Linked DNA regions of Luteolibacter sp. Y139. The protein of the gene in region 1 interacts with the protein of each later gene in a pairwise test. Links are inferred from orthologs where the notes say so. Each region holds a gene or a part of one and is shown on either strand. Other genes may lie near its edges.

Region 1 (8,352 bases):
GCTGCCGCCTTTCTGCTTCTCAATCCAGCAGCGGACACGCTGGGTGCCGTAATTGACCCCGCCGCTGCAGTTGAAAACCCGGGTCGCGAGGCCACGCGTGGCTCCGACCAGAGCCGTGGGAATCTTGAAGGTGGAGCCCGGGGCAAACGCGTTGATGTTGCGGTCCATCCACGGGTGGAGCGGATTGCTGTCGTATTCCTTGGCCTTCGCCTCGGAAATACTAGGGATGTAGTCGTTCGGATCGTAGTCCGGGATCGAGGCCATCGCCAGGATCTCTCCAGTGCGCACGTCCATCACGATGCCGGATGCATCGCCCGCGCGGCGGATGACATTCGAAACGAGATACTGGGCCTCGGCATCGATGGTCAGCGTGACCTCCGCGCCGACACCTGGGTCCAGCACATCGTAGGCACCTTCACCGAGGATCTTGCCCTTCTCGTTCTTTACGATCTTCTTCCATCCCTCGGTGCCACGCAGCATGTCATCGAGGGTGGCCTCAACGCCGGCAATGCCCGCATCGTCGCCGATGTACTGATAGCCATACTCGCGCCGCGCGGCCTCGGGGATGGTGCCCTTCGACCACTGGCGAAGGTAGCCCAGGGCATGGCAGGACAAGGCCTTGTAGGGATACTCGCGCAGGGGGCGGACATTGAGATAGACGCCGGGGATATCGAGCGAGTGCTCTGCGAACTTGGCAAAGTCGTCGTAAGTGACGTCCGTGGTGTAAACAAAGGGCACGAGGCCGCCGTGTGTCTTGTAGTGGACCCGCATCGCGTCGGCATTGAAATCCCGGGCCAGACCGAGATCGGCGAGCGGGCCGATGACCCTCTCCTTCACGATTTCGACGATGTCGGTCACCTTGACCGAGCGCGGCATGCCCTTCTCATCTCCGATGTCATTCTTGGTCGCCTCCTCCCGCTGGAGGCGGTAGGCCTGATGGATTTCCTCGAGATTGAAGGATACCTCGAACTGCCGCTTGTTGCGGGCAAGCACGATGCCGTTCCGGTCCTTGATTTCCCCGCGGATTCCCGGTTCGCGGACCGTGATCTGGCGGTTGCCCGGAATCTGGTCCTTGAAAGCCTTTTGCTCGATGATCTGGAACTCATACAGCCGCGACAATAGCACCCCGAAGCCAAACAGCACGAGGGCGGTCAGGATGTAAACGCGAAGCCGGTAGCGGGGTTCGATCATGGTGTCACGCGATGGAGCGGTAGCGGGACCGTTGCTTTTTCTTCAATCCTTCAAAGCGGATCTCGTGGCCGAATTTCCCGGCAATGGAGAACAAAACCCAGAACACCAGCGGCGAGAACAGCATGGTGAGGGTGGAGGTGGCGGCGATCTGGAATAGCGTGGCTTCCGTGAAAACGAAGCCGCCGCGGATGAAATTGATGATGAGATATTCCGCGGTCAGATAGACGAAGATGGAGATTCCGACGAGTGCGGTGGAGAACTGCCACTTGCCCTCGCGGAAGAGCGGTTGGATGCCCTGCATCAGATACCCGATCACCCCATAGAGCAGGATCGAGTAGCCGAAGCGGAGGGGCTCCACGTGATACCGGTAGATCTCCGGATCGCCACCGGGTGGCCCCAGCGCACACTGGGCATCCCAGAGGAAGCCACAGGTGAATGCCAACGCCAGCATGACCGGGGGGCCGACCGTCACCGACGCACAAAGGAAGACCAGCGTCACCAGCAGCAGCCGTGCATTGTAGAGTCCCGTCAGCGCCGGAATGAATTGCTGCGCGGCGAGCGCCAGCAGGACGAGGACGAACAGGCTCAAGGCGTAGCGGATCACGGGGTCACGGCAGGCAAAAGGAATACCGTGCTCAGATCCGTGAAATCAACTGACGGACGGACCAAAGCCTCGGAGTCGAGCGGTCCGGGAATGACCGACTCGATGGTGCCCACCAGGATGTTCGCGGGGAAAAGCCCGCCGCGCCCGGTGGTGTAAACTTTCGTGCCCGGGCTGAGCCGGGAATTTCGGGAAAGGAATCGCAGGCGGAGCCGCGGCCCGCCCTCGTATTGGCCACGCTGGCCGCTGAGGATGCCCTTTTCGACGGTGCCCTCGACCTGCACGGAAACCTGGCATGCCTCGTCCGTCAGCAGGATCACCGACGAGACTCCGGTCTTGCCAACCCGGTCCACCTTGCCGACGAGACCGCCATTGGCGACCACCGGCTGGTGAAGGGCGACTCCGCTCTCTTCGCCACGGTCGATGTCCACCGTCTGCCACCAGGTCGTGGGCTGGCGGCGGATCACGTGGGCGGCGGTGGCCTTGAAATCCATGCGCTTCTGGAATTCCAGGTCGCGACGCAGCCGGGCGTTTTCTTCTTCCAGATCCTGGGCGTGGGACTCGATCAGGCGCAGCCGGTCATACTCGCTGCTCATGGTCTCGAGTTTGGCCTCCAGCTCTTTCGAGTGGTGCACCTCGTCGACGAAGCTGCGGGCCTTGACCTCCATCGAGGAGCCGGCGCTTAGGAAGGGAGTCAGCCACTGATAGTAGGTGGCTTGGATTTCCCTGACGGCGCGCTCGCTCCGGGTCAGGGCCCACACGGCCCCGGCCAGAAAGAGAAGGAATGCGAGGAGATTGAGCGGCCTCATGGCGAGGAGCGCTTGGCGTCAGCCGGTCAGTAGTGGGAAGAAGTGGTGACCCGCTTCAGTACCTCGATCTCCTGAAGCATCTTGCCGGTGCCTTCCGCCACGGCACTGAGGGGATCCTCGGCGACATGGACCGGCAGGCCCGTTTCTTCACGGAGAAGTCGGTCCAAGCCCCGCAGGAGGGCTCCACCGCCTGCCAGCACGATGCCGCGGTCCACGAGGTCGGCGGCAAGTTCTGGCGGGCAACGCTCCAACGTCGTGCGCACGGCATCGACGATGGTGGAAAGCGGGTCGGCCATGGCCTCGCGGATTTCCTGCGAGGTGATGGTGATGGTTTTCGGCAGGCCGGCCACGAGGTCACGGCCCTTCACATCCATGGTGATCTCCTTCGTCAGCGGAGCCGCGGAGCCGAGTCGAATCTTGATATCCTCCGCGGTGCGCTCGCCGATCATCAGATTGTAGGCGCGCTTCATGTAGGAAACGATCGCCTCATCCAGTTCGTCGCCAGCTGTCCGGACGGAGCGGGCGAAAACGATGCCACCCAGCGAGATGAGCGCCACTTCCGTGGTGCCGCCGCCGATGTCGACGATCATGTTGCCAGAGGCGTCCATGACCGGGAGGCCCACGCCGATTGCGGCGGCCATCGGCTCTTCCACGATGTGGACTTCACGCGCGCCTGCCTGCTCGGCTGACTCGCTCACCGCGCGGCGTTCCACTTCGGTGATGCCGGAGGGAACCGCGATGACCACCCGCGGGTTGTTCCGCCGGCGGTTATTCGCCTTGCGGATGAAATGGCGGAGCATCGCCTCGGTGACCTCGAAGTCGGCGATCACGCCGTCCTTGAGCGGGCGGATGGCCACGATATTGCCGGGCGTGCGGCCTAGCATGCGTTTGGCATCGTCGCCTACAGCCAGCACTTCATTGGTGCCCGCCCTGACGGCCACAACGGACGGTTCGCGCAGGACGATGCCCTGATCTTTGACGTTGACGAGGGTATTGGCGGTGCCGAGGTCGATGCCGATGTCATTGGAAAACCAGCTGCCGAATAATCGAGCAAACATTCTGATGGTGAAAGGATTGGAAAAGGAAAATGACGGTCGTCAGAAGCCCCGGCGCGGTACCGTCCGCCGATTGCAAGGGTTCAAAAATTCGCCCTCCCCGACTATTCGGGAAGGCGGCGGACTATGGCGATCTGCACCCCGTGGGGTCAAGCGGGAATCCCTTGTCCTACAAAGAGCGACGGCGGCAAAAAGAAACCGGGAATCGCGCGTGGCGATCCCCGGCATGTGAATAACCCGGCTGCTCCCGAAATCAGGGGTTGAGCTTGATCCGGTAGAAGGCCTTGCCGGCCGGCGGGGAGGGGTCGGTGAAGCTGGCCGTGCCGGCGGTACCGGCGAAGGCCGCATTCAGCACGGACCAGGATCCGGAGCCGAGGTTGGTGCTCCTTTCGATGGTGAAGGTCACTCCGGTGACGCTCGGCCACTGGATCTGATGGCCGGTGCCGATGGTGGCCGCGAAGCGGGAGGTGCCGGTGTTCGGTGTCAGGCCGAGGCGATACTCGGTCAGGTTGTCGGAGCCATCGTGATCGAAGTCGCCATCCGCCGCCTGGCTCAGGTCTCCGAACCAGGTGGTTTCCCAGGCGTCAGGCAATTGATCGCTATCGGTGTCACCAGCGCCACCGGTGAAGAAGAACTGACCGGGAGTGCGGGCGATGTCGCTGATGCGGACTTCATCGATCACGCCAGCGAAGCCATCGGTGGAACCAGGGCCGGTGGGGTCACCCTTGCCCTCATTCCCGATCGTGAAATCCGGAGCGGCACTGATGAGGTCACTCGTCATCTGACCGGAGAACACTTCATTGGCCTGCGTGCGCGATGGATCGAGCAGCGTCCAATAGAGCTTCAAGTTGTCCGGCGTTGCTTCGCTGCCATTGTAGCTGACGGCGACGTGATACCAACTGCCTTGGACGATGGCGTCCGGATCACCACTCGTCGGCAGCGGCGCTGAGAGCGATTGGGTGCCGATAGCTCCGTGGATGTTGATGAATTCCAAGCGCGGCGTGGTGCCGCCCGTGTTCCCCGGTCCATTGATCGGAACGAGACGGAATTGCCAGATGCGACTGGCGCTGGCATCCGACTCGCCAGTCACGATCTGCATCGCGTTTGTGGGAGAAGTGGCGGCCGCGGGATTGAAGTCGATCCTGACGATGGCTTCGTAGGTGAATGCTCCATCCGCACCTGCATAGCTCATGGTGGTATCGTCTTCCGGGCCATTCACCAAAGGCTTCGCAGAGAGTGCACCACCCGAGGCGGAGCCGCGTCCGAGTGATGTATCGAGGCCCGTGGAGAAGCCGGCAAGCGAAGGTGTCCAAAGCCTGCCGTTCCCATTGAGGGCACCCATCGTGACGGGATTGCTGCCCACATCCATTGCCGGTTGATCCACCTCATCGAGATGCCAGAGGTGAAGGGTATGGCTATCCGCTGCATAGGGTTGAAACGCTCCGGAGTTGTCCAGGATGCCGTCGCCGTCGATGTCGCCGGGCTTGGAAGCCGCTGAGTTGGGATCCGAGCCTGCATTCTGCTCCTGCAGATTGTTCGCGGTATCGCCGTCTGGATTACCGGTAGCATCCTCGTCGAGACCATTGAAGTTGGCGATCTCCCACGAGTCGATCAATCCATCGGTGTCGAGGTCGGTTGGCTTTTCCGCAGTGGTTGGATTGGTGCCTGCGGTCTCTTCCTGCTCGTTGGTATAGCCGTCGCCGTCCGGGTCGCCGGAGCCATCCTGTCTTGCCAGCAGGGTGGTCCTGTTGTCGCCATTGACGTGGAAGTAGAGGACTTCCCAGCCGTCTACCAGGCCGTCCGCATCGCCGTCGGGTGAGGAGAGTTGATCGAGAGGATTGGTACCGGCGGTGTATTCTTCGGCGTTGGTGTAGAGATCCTGATCGGGATCCTGGGAGGCGGTGAAACTCAGGTCGCCCAGGAAGTTGAATTCCCAGCCGTCGCTCAAGCCGTCGGTGTCGCTGTCCGGGAAGCTGGTGCTGCTGTTGGGATCAGTGCCCGCTGTTTCCTCGTCGTTATTGGTGGCGAAGTCGTGGTCGGGATCACCGTCACCGGATTGGTTGAGATTGCCGAAGTGCGCGATCTCCCAGGAGTCTGCCAAGCCGTCGGCATCGGTCTCACCCGGGATGGACTCGGAGTTGTTAGGATTGGAGCCGGCGGTTTGCTCCGCGAGGTTGTTGAATCCATCGCCGTCGAAATCACCCGATCCGTTCTGGGTGAGATCGCCGAAGTAGGTGACCTCCCATCCGTCCTGGAGGTTGTCGTTGTCCGTGTCCCCTTCGTTGAAGAAAATGAACTGGCTCGGCGTTCGTGCGACCTTGCTGATGCGCACCTCGTCGAGAAGACCGCCCAGCGGCTCGCCTCCCAGCCCGCCGGTGCTGCGGCCTTCATTTCCCAGCACCAGGATGGCATCGTCGGCGAGCTCCACGGTTTCCACCGTATTGGTCCCGATCTCATTGGTCGTGGTGGACGAGGGCGCGACACGGGTCCAGTAGAAGCGGAGCGTGGTGCCATCGTAAGTCAACGCGACATGGAACCATTCATTCGCGACGAAGGCGTGGGCTCCAGTGGTGGGGATCGGGATGATCGCCGCGGCGGGGGTAGTGCCGATGGCGTTGAACTCGAGATTGCCGGTGGTATTGATGCGGAACTGGAAGCCGCGATCGGCTGCGGCGCCGTTGGTGTCGGTGCAGATGATCTCGCGGTTCGCGCCGGTAATGGATGAGACGTTGACCATCGCTTCCAAGGTGAAGGCATTGCCAACGCCGTAGATGGTGGAATGGCCCGTCATTTGATCAGGGCCCACCGGCGCACTGTCGCCGGGGCGGAAGGCTCCGTTTCCATCCGCGTCGACGCCGAGACAGGCGTCGCTGAAAAGGCTCGCGGCATTGCCGAATCCAGTGAAGCCGGTGCTGCCGAGCACGGTGGTGATCAGCGCCTGGTCGACGGTGTCGCCGGCATACGGATTGCCATCGATCGAGAGGGCTGCCCGACCGGTGGAACCGGCATTGGCGGCGGAACTCGTTCCCGACGCCTCGCTGAAATGATAGAGATAGGTGGTATCGGCATCAGCTGACGTGTAGGGGGCCACTCCCGCTTGTGCGGCGGGGAGAAGCAGCCCTGAGACAAGCAGCGCACCGACGAAGGGGTTCGTCTGGATTTTCATTTCTCGTGAATCTTGGGTCTGGGTTTGGGGTCGGGAGACGCCGCCGGGAACAACGGTGCGTCTGCGGGATTCAAGGAATCCGATCAATCCAGCTAGGCCCGCATTTTCGCTTGTTTTCAATGAGATGCGGCTCCGTCACACCAATATGGGACGATGCGTAACACATTCGTGTGATGGCCCCTGTGGCTGCTTGCGTCCCCCTGCGATTCCCTCTTGAAAGCGTTCCCCAACTATCCACGGATAGAGGGCAAACCCATGCATTCACACGCTCCGACCCAAGCAGTTCGCGGCTGGCGGCCACGCCAGCTGTCGCGGTGGGTCGCGTGGGTTTGCCTGCTTGCTCTAACAGGAGCTCTGCTGGCGGCGGAACCTAAGGTCGAACCCTATGAAGTGGACAGCAACACCATTCACTTGTGGCATCTCGATGAGCAGGGACCTCCATTCAAGGATGCGGTCAATGATGGGAGCGATCTGCGAGGTATGCACAACGGAGCGGCTGCTGGGGAGCCCGGCTTGCTAGGACTGGGACGCTCGATTTCATTCCATCATGATGCCGGAGGAACACCGGGTGAACCCTCGCTCGCAGGCGCGATCGTAACGGTGGCCCCTGTTCTCGCGAATGGCAGCGAGGACAATGCACCGGAGGGCTTCCGTTTTCAGGGTGAGAAGGGGGCATTCACCTTCGAGGCGATGCTGAAGTTCGATGAACTGCCGTCCCAAGCCCGGTCCATCGCGCTTGCCATCATCACGATGGACGGTGAACAGAGCGACCGGATCTTCAGCTTCCGTGTGGAGCGGGAGGGCTTCCTTTCCTTCACTCCTCTTCCCAACAGCGGCGCAGAGGGCGGCGCCATCGCGTCGATTCCAGTGCGCGGTCCGCACGCGATCAATACCAAGGACTGGTTCCATGTGGCCGTGTGTTACGACGGTCGGCCGGGAGTGCCGGGCTCCCTGCAGCTCTATTGGACACGGCTGGATGCTCCGCGCGAGTCAGCCAATCGGATCGGTCTCGGCATGCTTTCGCACAAGCTGGCCACAACGACGGGCGACTTCGCGATCGGCAACGAAGCGCGGAACCACCTTCCCGGGAATGCCGAGGCGGAGCCTTTCCCCGGGCTGATCGATGAAGTGCGGGTGAGTTCGGTGGCGAGGCATCCCACCGACTTCTGTTTCGTTTCTCCCGGGAAGCGCGGATCAGACTATGCCATCCCTCCAAAGGAAGCGAACGCACGTGGCGGCACCTTTCAACTGGGCTTCACCGGCGTGACGGTGGACGGCGAAGCAATCCAAGCAATTCCACCGGCAGGCACGCCACTGAGTCTCAGCCCGGGCCTGCACCGGATGGAGTTCGAGATCGGGGCAGGGTCGAATTTCGTCGGTCGTCCTGTGCAACTGCGCTGCCAACTCGGTGGATTCGACGAACACTGGCAGGAGAGCGTGCTGGGAATGAGCCTGACCTTCGAATTTTTGGATGCAGCCTCGAAGCCACTTTCCCAAGCCCAGTTCAACATGACGGGAAGCAGCCCCGGA
Region 2 (8,324 bases), on another replicon or contig:
TCATTCCTGGGGCTGCCTTCGATCCTAGTGCCGTTTCCGTATGCGGCGGACGATCACCAGACGCGGAATGCGGAAGTTTTTGAAAAAGCCGGCGCTGCGTTTTTGGAGCCGGAAGGTGCGCTGGATGCTGCGAAATTGGCCGCTCGCGTCACCTCGCTGATGAGCGACTTGCAAACGCGTGACCGCATGGCACAAGCGGCCCGTTCGCTTGCCGTGCCCGACGCTGCCGCGCGGGTCTGCGATGCGATCGAAGCGACCCTTTCCCGGAAATAATGAACGACCTGAGCTCCAAGCTGACCGACCGCGACCATCCGCTGCGCATCCACCTGATCGGGGTGGCTGGCTCGGGGATGAGCGGTCTGGCGCTGCTGCTGCTGGGCATGGGGCACCGTGTCAGTGGCTCGGACCGCGTGACTTCGGGTGAAACGGAGCGGATGCAGAAGGTTGGCCTCGTATTTTCTTCGCCACACACGGCGGAGGCGGTGCAGGGCGCGGACGTGGTGGTGTATTCCTCGGCGATCCGTCCGGAGAATCCGGCTTATGCTGCGGCGAAGGAGGCCGGGATTCCGGTGATCCGCCGGGCCGAGTGCCTCGCGGCGATCCTTCACACGCGGAAGGGGATCGTGGTTTCGGGGACGCATGGGAAGACGACGACGTCTTCGATGGTGGCGCATGCGCTGCGCGAAGGCGGCTTGCAGCCGAGTCACTATGTGGGCGCGGAAATTCCCGTGCTCGGCACGAATGCCCGCTGGTCGGAAGACGGCGAGTGGATGGTGGCGGAAGGCGATGAAAGCGATGGCACGCTGGCGCTCTATCGTCCCGGGTGCTCGATCATTCTCAACATCGAGGCGGAGCATCTCGATCACTACAAGGATCTGGATGAGATCAAGGCGGTCTTCGCGACGCTGGTGAGCCAGACGTCCGGGCCGGTGGTGTATTGCAAGGAGTGCGCGGTGGCGACGGAGGTCGCGACGAAGTCCGACCAGGCGGTCAGCTACGGCTGGTCGGGTGCGGACTACACGGCGGCCGAGATTCGCGAGCTGCGCGGTGCTACTGCATTCACCGTAGTTCGCAATGGTGAGATTCTGGGTGATGTGGAGCTCGGCATTCCGGGACGCCACAATGTGCTCAATGCGCTGGCGGCGATTGCCACGGCGGACAAGCTCGGTGCGGATTTCCGATTGGTATCGCGGGCGCTGAATACGTTTGCGGGTGCCAAGCGTCGTTTCGAAACGAAGTATCTGTCGCAGCGGATGCGGATCGTAGATGACTACGGTCATCACCCGACGGAATTGGCGGCGACGCTGCAGACGGCGCGGTCCTTGAAGCCGGGGCGGGTGGTGGTGCTTTTCCAGCCGCACCGCTACACGCGGACGCAGGCTTTGGCAGATGATTTCGGCAAGGTGTTGCAGGCTGCGGACAAGGTGTTCGTGACGGATGTTTATCCGGCGAGCGAGTTGCCGATTCCGGGCGTGAGCGGCGCGACGATTGTCGATGCTGCGAAGGCTTACGGGGATGGTGATGTGGTTTCGCTGCCGAGTCTGGCAACGGCGCATCATGTGGTGGGCAATTTCCTGGAGCCGGGGGATCTACTGATTACGCTGGGTGCGGGGAACGTCCATGAAGCGGGCACGCGGATCGCGAATGATCTGAAGGTGCTGGAGGAGATCCTGCGGCTCGCGCCGCGGGATGAGATCGATGCGAAGCTGTATGAGCCGATGCGCCGGCATACGACGATGCTGGTGGGTGGTCCGGCGCAGTTTTGGATCGAGCCGCATAGTTTTGAAGCATTTGCGGCGGTGGTGAGTCATTGTCGTGAGCGTGGTATCGCGCTGCGTGTCGTGGGTCGCGGGTCGAACCTGTTGGTTCGCGACGGCGGTATTCGCGGAGCGGTGGTGCATCCGAGCGGTGGTGTTTTCTCCGAGTGCCGTGCCGAGGATGGCAAGGTGATCGCCGGTGCCGGTGTGCGCTTGAAGAAGCTGGCGAGTGTCGCGCAAGCGGCGGGGATCGGTGGCTTCGAGTGGATGGAAGGCATTCCCGGGAATGTGGGTGGCGCGCTGCGGATGAATGCGGGCGCGATGGGGACCGAGACTTTCGACCAGGTGGTCAGCGTGACCTTCCTCGACGAGGATGGTGAGATCCGTGTGCGCTCGCGCGAGGAGATCGTGGCGAATTACCGCGATGTGCCGGAGCTGCGGCGGAACTTCGCCTTGCAGGCAACCTTCGAAGGCAAGCCGGATACGGCGGAGGCGATCCAAGGGCGCTGGGATGCTTCTCGCTCGAAGCGTCGGGCAAGCCAACCGGTCGCGGCGAGTGCTGGTTGCATCTTCAAGAACCCGGAGGAGACGCCTGCTGGCAAGCTGGTGGATGAGCTTGGCTTGAAAGGCAGCAACGAGGGCAAGGCCCGCGTGTCCGAGGTGCATGGCAATTTCATCGTCAACGGCGGCGGCGCGACGGCAAGCGAAGTGCTTGCAGTGATCGAGCGTATCAAGGCCGTGGCCCGCGAGACCCGCGGGATCGAACTCGAGACCGAGGTGAAAGTCCTCGGTGAAGACGAATTTACCTTCTGATATGATCTCCAAGGATCTCCTCATCGCCGTCCTGATGGGCGGCCCCGGCTCTGAACGCGAGGTTTCGCTGGCGTCGGGAAAGGCCGTGCTCAAGGCGCTGCAAACCGCGGGTTACAATGCCGTTGGCGTAGACGTCGCTGGACCGGACTTTGAGCTGCCGGCTGGGACAGGGCTCGCGTATAACGTGATTCACGGAACCTTTGGCGAAGATGGCCAGCTCCAGACGATTCTGGAGAACAAGGGGATCCCCTACACGGGTGCGGGCGTGGCGAGCAGCCGCGTCGCCTTCGACAAGAATCTCGCGAAGGAAAAGTTCCTCGCTGCGGGCGTGCCGACGCCGGCTTCTGAGATCGTGGATGTTTCGAATGGTCCGAAGCTGCCTTCCATTCCGGTGCCCTTCGTGGTGAAGCCGCCGCGCGAGGGGTCGAGCGTGGGAGTGACGATCGTGAAGGAGGAGTCGCAGGCGATGGCCGCGATGGAGACTGCTGCCAAGTATGGCAATGACATCCTCGTGGAAGCTTTCGTCGAAGGGAAGGAACTCACCGTGGGCATTCTGGACGACACGGCGATGCCGATTGTTCACATCGCGCCGCGCGATGGCTTCTACGACATGGCGAACAAGTATCCGTGGCTGAGCGGGGGAGTGGGCAGTGATTACTACTGCCCGGCCGACCTCGATGCCGAGACGACGCGCCGGGTGCAGGAGGCTGCGCTTGCGGGGCATCGTTCGCTGGGCGTGGAGGTTTACTCGCGCGTCGATGTGCTGCTGGATGCGGCGGGCAATCCTTTCGTCCTTGAAGCCAATACCATTCCCGGGATGACGGAGACGAGCCTGCTGCCAAAATCCGCCGCTGCCCACGGGATCGACTTTACCGCTCTCTGCCTCAAGATCGCCGAACTGTCGCTCGCCCTTCGTTCGTAACCACCCTCCCACCATGTTCAAGCGCCGCACCTCCCGCGTTCAACACCGTCGCCAAGTCATCGAGCTTCAGGCGAAGGTGGTCTCGCCGCGCATTGTCTGGTACAGCGTTGTGAAGAACTGCCGCAAGATGGTGCGGGTCGCTGTGATCCTGGCCCTCCTCGGTGGAGCGGTGTGGGGCGTGAAGTACGGGATCCGTCGTGGATTGCTGGAGAACGAGGAGTTCCGGCTCCAGGCGATCGAGCTGACGCCGAATCCCGCGATCGACGAGCGCCGGCTGGTTCAAGTGGCGGGCATTGATTTGAAGGGCAGCCTCTTCGACTGCCATGTCGCGGAGATCCAGGCGAAGCTGGGGGCGCTGCCCGAGCTGGCGTCGGTGAAGGTCCGCCGCGAATTCCCCGGCACGTTGATCGTGGAAGCGATTGCCCGCGAACCGCATGCGTGGGTTTCCTCGCCAGCGCACGGTGTCGCGGCGCGAGATCCGGAGAAGGGCCTGCTGGTGGACCGGAATGGTTTTGCCTTCCGCTGCCCGCCAGCCTTGCTGGAGAAGGCTTCGGCATTGCCGGTGTTGCAACTCGGTGAAGGAGGCGAGATGCCCGTTGCCGGAAAACAAGTGGTGCATCCCGAGTTCGACCGCCTGATGCGTCTCTACCACGTCGCCTGCAACGAGATCGAAGGTGCTGACAAGTGGATCGACACACTGCGCCAGAGCCGCTCGTGGTCGCTGGAACTCGTTTCGCACGATGGGACCGCTGCTTCCTTCGGCCTCGGCGATCACGAGAGGCAGATGAGCGACCTGCGTGCGGCGCTCGAGCATGCGCGCACGCAGAACCAGCAGATCGCCTCGATCGAACTCATTCCCGAGCGGAATATCCCCGTCATCCTCCTTGCCGAGAGCGCCCCGCGTGCGATCCCGCGCGAGGAGGCAGCACCCGCATCCGCACCTGTGCGTGTGACGCCGAACCGTCGCTCCCGCGACCTCCAAAATCTCCTGAATCGCTGAACCACCCCCATGCCTCGCTCCAAGATCCACGTCGGCCTTGAAATCGGCACCAGCAAGATCTGCATGGTGGTCGGAGAGGTGAAATCCGACGGCTCCGTGAAAATCCTCGGCGTCGGCCAGTCGAAGTCCGTGGGCGTGCGCAAGGGAGAGATCTATGATTTCCCGCAGGTGCGCGCTTGCCTGAAGGATGCGCTGGTGAAGGCGGAGGATGCGAGCGATGTCGAAATCGGCAGCGTCTATCTTTCGGTCACCGGGTCGCACATTCATGGGGTGAACAATCGCGGGAGCTTCCGTCTGCCGGACGACGAGTCGGTGATCGCGCCGAATCATGTCCAGGAGGCGAAGGAGATCGCCCGGGCGGTGGCGATCCCGGCGGACCATGTTTACCTGCATCACATCATCCGCCGCTTCGGGGTGGATGGCTTCGAGCACGCGACGTCGCCGGTCGGGCTTTCGGGGAAGACGGTGGATGCCGATTTCCACGTGATTCACGGCATCCGCTCGCGGATCGAGAACCAGATCAAGTGCGTGCGGGAGATGCCGCTGGATATCGATGACCTGGTGTTCGCACCGATCGCTTCGGCGCAGGTGGCGCTCGACCGCGAGTCGAAGGAGCGCGGGGCGCTGGTGATCGACATCGGCGGTGGTACGACGGATTACGTACTTTATCTCGATGGTGCGATCGAGGCGTCCGGCTGCATTCCGGTCGGCGGTGATCACATCACGAATGACATTCACCTAGTCACCGGCCTTGCCTTCTCAAAGGCGGAGACGCTGAAGGTCCGCGAGGGCGACGCCTCCGCTGATCCGGCACGCTCGGTGGGCGTGATCAAGGTGGCCGACGACAAGGGCTTCGCGGAAGCCGACGTGAAGCGCCAGCTTCTCAACGACATCATCCGCCAGCGGATGGAGGAGACGCTGAAGCTGCTGCTGCGCCGCCTGCCCGACGGGGCGATGGAGCGCGTGGGCACCGGCGTCTTCCTGTCCGGTGGCAGCAGCCTGATGCGCGGCTTCGGCGAGCTGGCGCACGATATTTTCAAGCGGGACATCTATCGTCCCGAGCCGCCTGAACTGAGCGGCGTGCAAGCGAACTTCAAGGACCCCCAGTTCACCACCGCCATCGGCCTGATCCGCTATGCGCAGATCATTGAGGCCGAGCGCGAACCGAAGCGCGGCTTCCTGCGCCGCCTCTGGCCCTTCTCAAAGTAACCAACCCCGGCGGCGCTGCCGCCTCTCCTGACATGATCGAATTCCCACGCGACGCCCAGAACACCATTCCATCCTCCTCGGTGAAGATCGTCGGCCTCGGCGGTGCCGGTACCAACATGCTCGACCGGGTCGTCCTGGACGGCATGGACGGCGCGGAGATGCTGGCGGTGAACACCGACATCCGCACGCTGTCCGGCTCGGTGGCCCGCGAGCGCATCCAGCTCGGCCGCAATCTGACCAAGGGTCTTGGCTGCGGTGGTGATCCGGAGCTTGGCCAGCAGGCGATCCTGGAAGCGGAGTCCGAGATCCGGGCCGCGCTGAAGGGCCGCAAGATCGTTTTCCTCTGCGTGGGCCTCGGCGGTGGCACCGGCTCCGGTGCGGCACCGATCATCTGCCGCGTTGCTCGTGAGGAAGGCGCGTTCGTGGTGGTCTTCGCCACGATGCCGTTCAGCTTCGAAGGCCGTCGCCGCCGTGAGCAGGCGGATACCTCGCTCAATGAGCTGGCAGTGCTTTCGAACGCGCTGGTGACCTTCGACAACACCCGCATGGGTGATCTGGTGCTGGCGAAGCAGGGCATCCATGAAGCCTTCGCTGCGGCGGATCGCATGATCTCGGAGAGTATCAAGGCGGTGATCCGCCTGGTGATCCGCCCGGGCCTGATCAATGTGGGTCTGGATGACCTGATGACCGCACTGCGCACGACGCGCTCGCGGTGTCTCTTCGGCTCCGGCATCGCGAGTGGCAAGGACCGCGCGCAGAAGGCGCTGCGCAATGCGCTCAACAGCCCGCTGCTTGATCAAGGCGCGCTGCTGCGGGATGCGGAGAGCGTGCTCGTTCACCTCTGCGGTGGTCAGGATCTCACGCTGTATGAAATCGAGCTGCTGATGCAGAGCCTTTCGAAGCACGTGCCGGACAAGGCGCACGTCCTTTTCGGTGCGGCCGTCGATCCGAGCATGGGCGAAAGCCTGAGCATCACGATGGTCAGCTCCTTGCCTGAGGATCGCCTGCACGCGACGCGCACCGCGCCGATGGAGCGGCCTGCGTTATTAGAACCGACGGTTGGCTTTGCCGATAACGAGGAAGAGGAGGAAGAAGAGCCCGTGGCCGTGGCCCCGCCTCAACCCGCTCCCCAGCGCGAGGTGGTGCGTGAACCGGTTCGCGAGCGCGAGCCTGTGCGCGAACCTGTGCGTGAGGTCGAGCCCGCTCCGGTGAAAAAAGCCCAGCCGCCCGCGTCGGTGGCCAAGGCGATCGCTGCGGCCTCCTTGTTCGACGAGACCAAGCCGGTGGTTGCCGAATTCAACTCCAAGCCGAAGCCCGCGCCGGCTGCGGTGGAAGAAGAGGAGATGCCTTTTGCCGAACCCGAGCAGTCGGCGTTCACGATCGACCGCAAACCGGCGCAGGCGGTCGCCAGCAACGATGACTTCGCTGGCAAGGCGGAGGAGATCGTGACGCTCAAGCCAGTGACCGAAGTCGAAGCGGAAGACGAATTCCCCGAGATGCCGGAGCTGGACGATGCCCCGGAAGAAGAGTCGCCAGCTTTCTTTACGATCGAGGATGAAGAGCCTGCTCCGGAAGAAGAGCCCGAGCCGGTCGCTGCCACCAAGGGAGACAAGCCGGTGGTGCTTCCTGGTGTCTTCGATGAACTCGACGATGTTTTCGCAGGCATGGAAGACCCCGCGGCACCGGAGACGCCGGTGGTGCCCGTCAAGGCCCGTGGTGGCAAGGGGCAGGCCGAGCTCAGCTTCGAAGGCGGTCCGCGCGGCAAGTTCGAAGGCGGTTCGCCGAGCCTCTTCGAAGGCGAGGATCTGGATGTGCCGGCGTTCTTGCGGAAGAAGCGCTGAGAGCGTCAGGGCTTCGTGAGTTCACGCGCTGCTTCTTCATAGAGGCAGCGCGCGATGAGCCAATCGTACCATTGGCCGAAGGGAACTTGCTGGGGTGTATCGTCGGCTTGGGCGAAGGCATTGCCGAGGGTTTTGCCTGCGGCCTGGAGCATTTCGTTGGCGGCGGCGTTTCCGCCCGTGCTCTGTCGGGTCATCGCGAGGACAGCTTGTGCTGCGGCCATTCCTTCGGGGGCGAGGCCGGAGGTGAGGCATTTTTCCAAGTGCTCTGCTGCCACTTGGAATTCGCCGAGGCGATAGGCGCAGAGGCCCTTGTTCAGCAGCGCCCACGAGTGCGAGTAGTCTTCAAGTCCGAGTGAGCGGTCGGAGAGGGAGTGGGCGAGGTTGCGGTCGAAGTCGATGCCGGGCATGAGCCAGCAGATCTTTGACGCGCGCTCGGCATCGAGCAGGTAAGGGGAGTTCGCGAACGCTTCGAGAGCCTTGTGGCAGAGGTTGCGATAGCCTTCCCGATCGTTTGCTCGCGATAGGAGTGCTGCCTGATGAAGGAAGCGGATGCTCTGGGCGCTGAGATCGATCAAGTGGGACGTGTCCTCAGCCGCCGTGCGCCAGTGCCCTTGGCGAGCGCGCCATTCGGCACGAGCCAGCAGGGCGTCCTGATGCTCCCAGGTGGGCTTCGCGGGTAGCTCCTGTTCGGCGCGTCGGCCGATGGCTTCCCACAACGCTTGCGATGCGCCCTCACGTCCGGCTTGTCCGTAGGCCGCGGCGATCTCGACCATGGTCCTGAG

What was found.
Region 2: the proteins of WKV53_RS07225 (region 1) and ftsA interact in binary tests that used the Escherichia coli proteins (3 or more experiments, as listed by UniProt). The link is inferred for Luteolibacter sp. Y139 from one-to-one orthologs.

The regions. Positions count from the first base shown.
Region 1 is NZ_JBBUKT010000002.1:551,283-559,634, forward strand. What follows is about bases 1,644-4,588. They hold WKV53_RS07225 (rod shape-determining protein), read right to left. Parts: upstream 3,660-4,588; coding sequence 2,628-3,659; downstream 1,644-2,627. Other genes in these bases: WKV53_RS07215 (hypothetical protein), read right to left, coding at 1,644-1,795; mreC (rod shape-determining protein MreC), read right to left, coding at 1,792-2,601; WKV53_RS07230 (LamG-like jellyroll fold domain-containing protein), read right to left, coding at 3,910-4,588. Outside these bases: WKV53_RS07210 (peptidoglycan D,D-transpeptidase FtsI family protein), read right to left, coding at 1-1,191; more of WKV53_RS07215, read right to left, coding at 1,196-1,643; more of WKV53_RS07230, read right to left, coding at 4,589-6,822; WKV53_RS07235 (histidine kinase), read left to right, coding at 7,078-8,352. UniProt on the Escherichia coli protein: Forms membrane-associated dynamic filaments that are essential for cell shape determination. Acts by regulating cell wall synthesis and cell elongation, and thus cell shape.
Region 2 is NZ_JBBUKT010000010.1:151,315-159,638, forward strand. What follows is about bases 3,685-6,601. They hold ftsA (cell division protein FtsA), read left to right. Parts: upstream 3,685-4,501; coding sequence 4,502-5,701; downstream 5,702-6,601. Other genes in these bases: WKV53_RS21960 (cell division protein FtsQ/DivIB), read left to right, coding at 3,685-4,492; WKV53_RS21970 (cell division protein FtsZ), read left to right, coding at 5,734-6,601. In the rest of the region: murG (undecaprenyldiphospho-muramoylpentapeptide beta-N-acetylglucosaminyltransferase), read left to right, coding at 1-273; murC (UDP-N-acetylmuramate--L-alanine ligase), read left to right, coding at 273-2,570; WKV53_RS21955 (D-alanine--D-alanine ligase), read left to right, coding at 2,572-3,492; more of WKV53_RS21960, read left to right, coding at 3,506-3,684; more of WKV53_RS21970, read left to right, coding at 6,602-7,542; WKV53_RS21975 (protein kinase domain-containing protein), read right to left, coding at 7,548-8,324. UniProt on the Escherichia coli protein: Essential cell division protein that assists in the assembly of the Z ring. May serve as the principal membrane anchor for the Z ring.